4 regions of the Blautia sp. HCP3S3_B11 genome follow, and region 3 is predicted to be linked to each of the others. Evidence: riboswitches for the same ligand, from Rfam matches in the RefSeq annotation. Region 3 holds a riboswitch; each other region holds the start of a gene.
What was found. A riboswitch is a leader RNA that binds a small molecule or an ion and turns the genes downstream of it on or off. The one in region 3 is predicted to bind cobalamin.
Positions count from the first base shown of each region.

Region 1: linked by a shared signal. The riboswitch ahead of ACTNC0_RS14525 (ABC transporter substrate-binding protein) and the one ahead of ACTNC0_RS04515 (DUF6783 domain-containing protein) in region 3 are both predicted to bind cobalamin.
Region 2: linked by a shared signal. The riboswitch ahead of ACTNC0_RS02430 (sirohydrochlorin cobaltochelatase) and the one ahead of ACTNC0_RS04515 (DUF6783 domain-containing protein) in region 3 are both predicted to bind cobalamin.
Region 4: linked by a shared signal. The riboswitch ahead of ACTNC0_RS15680 (succinylglutamate desuccinylase/aspartoacylase family protein) and the one ahead of ACTNC0_RS04515 (DUF6783 domain-containing protein) in region 3 are both predicted to bind cobalamin.

Region 1 covers NZ_JBQHVP010000019.1:50,795-52,998, forward strand. The annotation lists gene ACTNC0_RS14525 (ABC transporter substrate-binding protein) at 1-939, opposite strand, end outside; cobalamin riboswitch at 1,055-1,336, opposite strand; gene ACTNC0_RS14530 (ABC-2 transporter permease) at 1,411-2,061, opposite strand; gene ACTNC0_RS14535 (ABC transporter ATP-binding protein) at 2,058-2,204, opposite strand, start outside.
Region 2 covers NZ_JBQHVP010000002.1:199,077-201,280, reverse strand. The annotation lists partial or broken gene hisI (phosphoribosyl-AMP cyclohydrolase) at 176-502, shown strand; cobalamin riboswitch at 626-802, shown strand; gene ACTNC0_RS02430 (sirohydrochlorin cobaltochelatase) at 1,014-2,204, shown strand, end outside.
Region 3 covers NZ_JBQHVP010000004.1:183,735-185,938, forward strand. The annotation lists gene ACTNC0_RS04500 (C1 family peptidase) at 1-299, opposite strand, end outside; gene ACTNC0_RS04505 (cysteine-rich small domain-containing protein) at 926-1,249, opposite strand; partial or broken gene ACTNC0_RS04510 (hypothetical protein) at 1,202-1,318, shown strand; partial or broken gene ACTNC0_RS04515 (DUF6783 domain-containing protein) at 1,268-1,408, opposite strand; cobalamin riboswitch at 1,704-1,897, opposite strand; gene ACTNC0_RS04520 (EutP/PduV family microcompartment system protein) at 2,187-2,204, opposite strand, start outside.
Region 4 covers NZ_JBQHVP010000023.1:3,984-6,187, reverse strand. The annotation lists gene ACTNC0_RS15685 (DUF2284 domain-containing protein) at 1-199, shown strand, start outside; gene ACTNC0_RS15680 (succinylglutamate desuccinylase/aspartoacylase family protein) at 496-1,281, opposite strand; cobalamin riboswitch at 1,379-1,563, opposite strand; gene ACTNC0_RS15675 (M28 family peptidase) at 1,944-2,204, shown strand, end outside.

The DNA of each region.
Region 1 (2,204 bases), on a different contig from region 3:
CGGATCATCACCTGCATATGGCATGTATACAACAAAAATCACATCAGGGTTTGCTGCAATGATATCTTCTTTTCCTGCTGTAGAAGCATCCGGGTTTGCCAGAGTCGCACCCAGTTGTGTTACCATATCTCCACCAAGGCTCTTTGCACCATAGTTTGTGATATCTTCTCCAAGAGGTTCCAGAACCATTACGCTTGGTTTCTCTTCTACATCTGCTGTTGCTGTAAGAGTTTTATCGATCACTGCCTTTGCATCATCTACGATTGCCTGTGCTTTGTCCTGTACATCAAAAATCTTTCCAAGATTTAAGATGTCTGTAAATTCATTTTCCAGAGTTCTGTCTCCGTCAGGGCGTGTGTTTGTGTTGTAATAAGTGTTGCAGCCTTTGTCGATCCAGTCTGTTACATTTCCGAGATTTTTATCAGAAAACAGGGAGCTCCAGGATAAGATCATGTCTGGCTCCAACATCGTTACAGTCTCAAGGGATGGGGTAAATTCATCAAGATAATTTGTTTTTGAAAATGCATCTTTAAGTTCATCCGGAACTTCATTGTCAAGACCTGCAGTAGCTACCAGACGGTCTTCCAGGCCAAGTGCAAGCATGGTTTCAATGCTTCCCTGATATACAGCAAGAACTTTCTCCGGTGCCTTTTCATAGGTTGTTTCGATTTCATTTCCATCATAATCATAGGTTGTGATGGTCAGAGGATATTCTGTCTTTGTACCTTCTGCGTCTGCTGTCTTATCTGCATCTGCTGAATCCTGTGCGTCTGCATCTTCCTGTGTATCAGAGTCTGCATCTGCTGCCGGCTGATTGTCCTCTTTGATTGTCTCAGAGTCTGCTCTCTCTGCTGCAAAAGCTGCCGGAGCTGCGGAAACTGCCATAGCTGCTGCCATCATAATTGCCATGATTCTTGTGGATAAATACCTGTTTTTCATTTGACTTCCTCTCTTTTCGTATATGTTATTTACCTGTTCGTGTAACCGAAAAGATGAGACTTCAGAAAAAGTAAAATAGAAGTGATAAGAATAACGGATACTTTTTACGGAAGCTCCTTCTTTACGCTGTCAGGCAGGTTTCCTGACTCACAGATCACAGAAAGTTCCCATAAAATAAAAACTGATACAACATCCATGCTTCAGCAGTTCATGAATATTGTATCAGAAATATTTCCAGATACTCTCTGACAGCCGGATTCCGCCTTCTCACATATTTATGCAATGACATATTACAATCCCGCTTTTTTTCTGTATACAGTGGCCGCAACCGTTCAGGCATTTCACCTGATTCCCTCTCACATTATCATACACAAAATCTGCATATGATAGTGTTCACTTAACAGCTTATTCAATTACGCTGATACAATTTTAGCACACTGCTTTTATAATTACAACCATATTCGATACACATCAGAATTCTTTCTTCTCCATAAGCCGTACACCAATCCAAAAAGATCCCATATATACAATTACTGTAAATAATACAACTCCGGCCAATACCATTCCCCAGTTCAGTCCATTCAGCCATGCACCGACTGCTTCTGCTGAAAGTCCCATTGTTTTTATCAGAGTATAAACTACGGCAATTATAATAGCCCACATGACCATTGCAATATAACGTCCTTTTTCTGCTCCAAAATGTATTACAAGCGGGAGCGATACTGACAACATAAGAAGCGCCAGTGGAATGTATATCAGAGTGCCAATAATTTTCTCACTCAGGCACCCCTGAAGCTCTGCCACACCTTTACAGATCACTCCCGTTATTGCTTCAATTCCCCACGCTGCAGCCGTAAGCCCTGCTCCCAGCAGATATTTCTCCGCCACATACTGTTTTCTGGTAACCGGCAAGGTCATAAGAAATGCAAGACCATTATCAAACTCATCATAACTTATAGTTGTAATGGCAAAAATTGCTGTGACAATCGTAAAATATCCTGCAGCAAAACTGACACTACCGCTTCCTGTCAGATTCAGGATGACTCCCATTACAACAACCAGGATAAAAAACTGTTTCTGCTGTTTCATCAGTTCTATATCCTTTACAAATAATCCCTTCATACCTGTTCCTCCATCATCACTACCAGATCATCAATCTTTCCATTCTCAATTACAACATCCGGATAATTTTCCATATAAAATTGTTTCTGGTTTGTCAGACACCTGTATCCATAAGCTTCTTTCCGGATCTTAATAAGGTATTG
Region 2 (2,204 bases), on a different contig from region 3:
CTGTGAAGGTACTGAACAGTTACGATAATTGCAGAATAATGAAAGATGTTCCCGGAATAGCAGAAAAATAGTATTATCTTCGGGCTATGTGGAACATCTTTTGAGATAAAGATAAAATAATGCATTATAAGTTAATCAGGAGAGCGTGATAAAGATGGAAAATACAGCAAATTTAAAGAGCAGCATCGCCTGGTCGGATTTCAAGTTAAACAGCGACGGAATGGTACCTGTAATCGCACAGGACTATCAGACAAACGAAGTCCTGATGCTTGCATACATGAATGAAGAAGCATTCAATACCACACTTCAGACCGGCAAAATGACCTACTGGAGCAGAAGCCGCAATGAACTCTGGATCAAAGGCCTCACTTCCGGACACCTTCAGTTTGTAAAGTCTCTTACATTAGATTGCGATAACGACACCATCCTTGCAAAAGTAGAGCAGATCGGTGCAGCCTGCCATACAGGAAACAGAACCTGCTTCTTTAAAACACTGACAGAGGCAGTAAAGTAAGAGAATCAATGTTGTTTCTCATATAGTGTAAAAACATTAATAGGAAATATATAATTGTATTGACATTTTTTATTAAATGTGATAAAAAAAGAGTATCCGAATTGAATATGTGCAATGTTATAGCGCGAAGGTTACATCATATATGATGTGCAAAAGAGAATCCGGTGAGAATCCGGAGCGATACCGTCACTGTGTATGGGAGCTGTTTTTCAGAGACCACTGGGCTGCCGGGAAGGGGAAAACAGCGATGATCGAAGTCAGGAGAACTGCCTTGGCGTGGAATTTAAGGTCTGCGGTATACAGAACCTATATTCTCATAACTATACATAGCTCTTTTATATAAATGAATCAGGCAGTCTGATTGAATTATGAATTGTGAGATATCTGGCTGATTCATTAAAAATCGTGTATTTATGGGAAAGTGGCAGCTGCAGAATATATGGCTGCTTTTTTGCATACGTCTGTCCGGAAATACAAGAAATAAAAGAGGAAAAACAAAATGAAAAGAAAATCCATGTTAGCTTTATTACTTGCAGTATCTATGACCTGCTCCATGACAGCAGCAACAGGTGCAGTAGCATTTGCATCTGATGACACAGCGACAGAAGAATCAGCTGACGATGCAACAGAGGAAACAGCAGATGATGCAGAAGCGGATGAAGCTTCCGATGACACAACAGAAGCATCTGATGATGATCAGAAAGCAGCAGATGAAGTAGCTGCCCTGATCGACAAAATTTATGTTCAGGAAAGAACAGATACAACTGATGACGACTGCAAAGCAGCAAAAGAAGCATGGGACAAACTGACAGATGCTCAGAAAGAACTGGTAGAAGGTGAAGAAGCAAGCCCTGAATACTTTGGTCGTGACACAGGTGACGCTTCCAAAGATGATCCGCGTAATCAGGATGAAATCGGTGAGAACGAACTCCTTGTAGTAAGCTTTGGTACATCTTTCAACGACAGCCGTGCAGAGGATATCAAAGGAATCGAAGATGCTCTTGCAGAAGCATATCCGGACTGGTCAGTAAGACGTGCATTCACAGCACAGATTATTATCAACCATGTAGAAGCAAGAGATAATGAAGTAATCGATAACATGCAGCAGGCACTTGACCGTGCAGTAGACAACGGTGTTAAGAACCTTGTTGTACAGCCTACACATCTGATGCATGGTGCTGAATATGATGAAATGGTAGAAGCTATCGACGGATATAAAGATAAATTCGAATCCGTAGCAATCGCAGAGCCAATGCTTGGTGAAGTTGGCGATGACGCTACAGTGATCAACGACGATAAGAAAGCAGTTGCACAGGCAATCACAGATGAAGCATGCAAAGAAGCTGGATTTGATGATATGCAGGCAGCAGCAGATGCCGGTACAGCATTCGTATTCATGGGACATGGAACATCCCATACAGCTAACGTAACATATGATCAGATGCAGACACAGATGAATGACCTTGGATTCACAAATGCATTCATCGGTACTGTAGAAGGTGAGCCAGAAGATACAGCTTGCGAAGCAGTTATCGAGAAAGTAAAAGAAGCTGGATTTAAGAATGTAATTCTTCGTCCTCTGATGGTTGTTGCCGGTGACCACGCTAATAACGATATGGCTGGTGATGATGAAGATTCCTGGAAATCTCAGTTCGAAGCATCTGGTGATTTCGACAGTGTAGACTGCCAG
Region 3 (2,204 bases):
TCTTCTGTTAACGGTCGACCTTTGATATATCGGATTCCTTCTGTATTCTCCTGCGGCGTCTCTCCATCCTGGAAATCCTGTTCTGTATCGTCAGACGAAAATACTTCTGTATCTGATTCCGTATTTGTCTCAAAATCATTTGTCTGAGAATCCTGAAATTCTTCTATATCCTCTGCTTCCGTTTCCTGATATATACCAGTTCCAAACATCTCCTGACCTTTTACAGGTATCGAACCGCAAATCATGGCAGATGTCAAAAAAGCCGATAGCATACGTATAGCAGTAGTTCTTTTTTTCATATGCCTGATAATTCCTCCATATTTAAAAATAATATTATTATATCATTTTTAATTTCATTTTTCAATATAGAATCCTGCTTTGCAAAATTTCCTGTTACACCAAAACCGCCAGATAGCAACTTTATGCTTTCCGGCGGTTCTATGTAGCAAATATATCTTCCAATCTTGTATCTTTACAATCTATTTTTCTTCTGTTAATAACAGTAAAAGAACTCCTCCTCTTATCCTCTATGCAAATCATGCATAAAATTCCCAAAATTTTTTCCTCGGCAATGGAACTCTTGCTTCAAGGAGGAAACATATAGAAAATAGAAATGTCCGGTTCTGCCAGTCAGAAAAAATACCGGCAGGAAAAGATGTCAAATGCCTGTGCCGCATTCTCTTTTGTTCAGGTGAAAAGTGTGCGAACGGTGCATGAGTGCATGTAAAATAATTTACACAAAAATCCGTTCAAATTTTAGATATTTAAGCAGATATTAGCTGCCGGTTGTTCCAACAACTGTATTATTTCATTTCAGATCTTCTCTTTTGTTGTATTTATTCTAACAAACTTAATTGTATATTACAATAAAAATCGTTCCCGTTTATCTGGGCTAATCTGACACATTCCCGCTTTTCACACAAATTTATTTTATTCCTCGAGGTATTTTGGTCTCTGTCTGCTCATTTTCTCTTATTTTCTTCATCAGCGTCGACAGTTCCTGATATTTTCCCGTAATATAACCATAACTTTTTCTTTTATGTGGAAGCATACAATTTGTGCAATCCTTTATCCCATTCTCTGTATATTGAAAATTCCCTCCGCATTTATCTCCCAGCGCATATAGTGGACAATAACAGAACAGACAATTAAAATCATCCGGATCTGCATTCCTATGGCATGGAAAATACTCGCATTTTTTATGGCTGAAATAAGAATACTCTTTTCCCTCCCAATAAGGTTTCTCCATTTCTTTTTCCTTCTTTCTCATTATGATGTTAGAGCGTGTTTGAAAAATCATTCCTGCAATCTGCACGCCCCACTTTGCGGTATATTTTGCCCCTAACTTGATATCTACGAATTGTTCCGCTGCAAAGCAGCTCCCGTAATTCTCATAATATAAAAAAATACTCTAATGAATCATCAATCACTCTTCGCATAACAAAGTATCAAAAATTCATTACAGCATTTCTTAAATTACGTAATTATAAGAGGGAGCGATGCTACCCCGGGGTAGAAAAAATCCGTTCATGAGTGCGCGGAGGGAACGAATAAATCCGAAGTAGTATCGCCTGCCATTTAATCATGTATAATTCATAAAGAACAGGCGCATTCCATAAAAAATGTCTGCCTTCAAATAAAAGCAGACAACACTCCGAAGCTGCGGATTCAACGGAGTTGGTTGTTACACTTTACACGGAAGTTTAACCTCGCCATACCAAGCAGGTTTCCTGGCTCCAGGCTCATCGCTCCTCTCTCCTTCTCATGCTATGGCACAATGGACATTCTGAGATTTGCTCCTCTGTTACAGTGACCGGATCGCTCAGGTTTCTCACCTGATTCCCTCTTTCTGTACTGCTTCTTAAACAGTATCAGCACTTAATATGTTCTGTATGGAATTATACTAATCGTATAGTAACACTTTGTAATGAGAATGTCAACTATTTATCAATATAATTTTATATTTCTGTTACTGTTCACACGCCACTATCCCGCGAGGTGTTTTGGCATGAGAATGCCAAAATCCCGAGACATACCGCGCGAATTTATGCGAATAGCATAAATTCTGTGCATCGCGAAGCGTGTTACTGGGCACGGAGTGAACAGTAACATATTTCTTCGTTTATCCTTATTCTAATAACGAATTAGTTCCATCCTACTCTTGCAACTTATGAAGTAAATAATATTTAATTCTCTGGCAAGGG
Region 4 (2,204 bases), on a different contig from region 3:
TACAGAACAGCTCGCCAAGCGTATGCAGGAAACCGGAAAAGATGATGTTCTAATCATGAGTGCAGGTCCATATAAAAATTGTTCCTGCATGTCAGCCTACAGCGTAGATGCGCAGAAGATGGCAGATGCCGCAGGAATGATCTGCTGGGCAGACGATTCAGATGTGAGATTCTTTACTCAGATTCTGTTTCATGAATAGACAGGCAGATTTTGTATTTCCGATGATTGCCCAAAAAGCTCATCACAAAAATAATGCAAAATACGACCGCACTTTATCTCCAATAATGAGATATTGTACGGCCGCATTTTATTTTCAGTCAGCCATGTCAATCGGATATTCGCAATCCGCTTTCGCTACGTGGCTCTACACCGAATAACTGCTTCACAGTTTATCAGGAGAGGCTTGTACCCCTCCTGATACAAGTAAGTCCCCACCCACTGCTTATTGCTCTTCGCAACCTCCGCAGGGGACTTTTTTACTATATGATTCTCATGTTACTTATGGTGTTTATCATTTTCATGCTTACTATTTCTGTGTTTATCACTTCCATGTTTATGATGGTGGTGTCCATGCTTATGTTCTTTATTTCCGCAAACCTCACATCCAAGTTCAATTTTCCCCTGTTTTTCCTCATCCCAGGTTCCATAAGATACCATCGGCGTGTCTTTCATAATACACAGACTGATTGTCTGATAAAGGATAATCCCGCCCATCTTAGCTCTGTAGACAAACAGTTCACATCCAAAATAATCACAGATTTTTCCCAGCACTTCTTCCTCTTTAAAGGTCTCTCCTGGCTGTTTTGCAGGATACCAGCATCCGGACACCGGGGCATCTTCATAAATCACAGGACTTACTTCTACCGGAGGTTCACCGTGCGTATGGAACTTGCCGCAAAGAACACCAAGGTGTCTTAAGATATTCTTTACATCATGAACATCTTCTGCAACCAGATCTTCACACCAGCGGGAGCTGTGTCCACGTTCCAACAAGATACTTGGAATCCCCATACTTCCGGCATAGTTGTAAGCTCCGCCGGTTCCATACATAGATGTTACCAGATAGTCCACATGTGCGATCTCTGCCATCTCACGGCTCTTTGCCGCAACTTCCGGAGTAGCTGCCCCTGTACAATATACATAGGATACCAACCCCTCGAAGCCATCCCCGCAATGCAGATCGATATAATAATCTGCCTTCGGGAAAAACTCTGTCACAACAGTATAAGCGATCCTGTCACTAAGTGTACCATTCGGATTTCCCGGAAAAACTCTGTTCAGATTCTTTCCGTCTTCATACGTCAGGTCATGGTGCGATGCTCAAATCCCGTCCGGTTCATCAGACGGATTACTATGATATTTCCCGCAATCTTCTTCGGATCCAGATCGTTAGCCAGCTACATGGCTGCCTGAATACCTACATATTCCGCATTACTGTTCACATGGTCCAGTGACATTTTTTTCCGAAACTCCCTATTACAGTGACGGGATCGTACCGGACTTGCACCGGTTTCTCTATTAATCCTTGCGGAACTTACAACGACTGGTTCAAAACCAATAAATGTTATTTAATTTTTGCGATATCAGTATACGCTGATTTTTTATTGTTTGTCCAGTATGTTCTATTACCAAAGCATATTGTATCCAAAAATATACAATACTCCGCTTTATCTCGCTTATTTGCTTTTTTATGCTACTATAGCACGGCGTTTTTCACTATTTTTCAGATTTCTGCCTTTTATCTTACTGCTCACTTCGTTTTTATAGTAATTTCAGATTGTCTCCTTTTTTTCAACAACCAATAAACAGTGATTGTAGAAGCTACCTTGCTATGCTAAAATATTTTTATAACAATTTCAGGAAAGAGGCGAAACAAATTGAACATTGAAGATTCCTGTATCTCCTGCATTGACACAGACTGGTCCTATCAGCTTGCCAAACGCATGGAAAAAGAAAAAACAAATCCTGTTCTCGGCTATCGTACCGCAGGTTCTGCCGCTGAAACCGCCACAGGTGATATGTTATATAAAGAAATGAAAGAAATCGGACTTATCGATGTAACCAGGGATACATTTACATTGGACGGCTGGGAATTTGAGAAAGCTGTCTTGAAGTTTACGGATGATGACGGTCTGGAACATGTTTTTCAGATGGGCGGATATCAGACAAATTTTAAAACTGACGGCTTCCAGGATTATGAATTA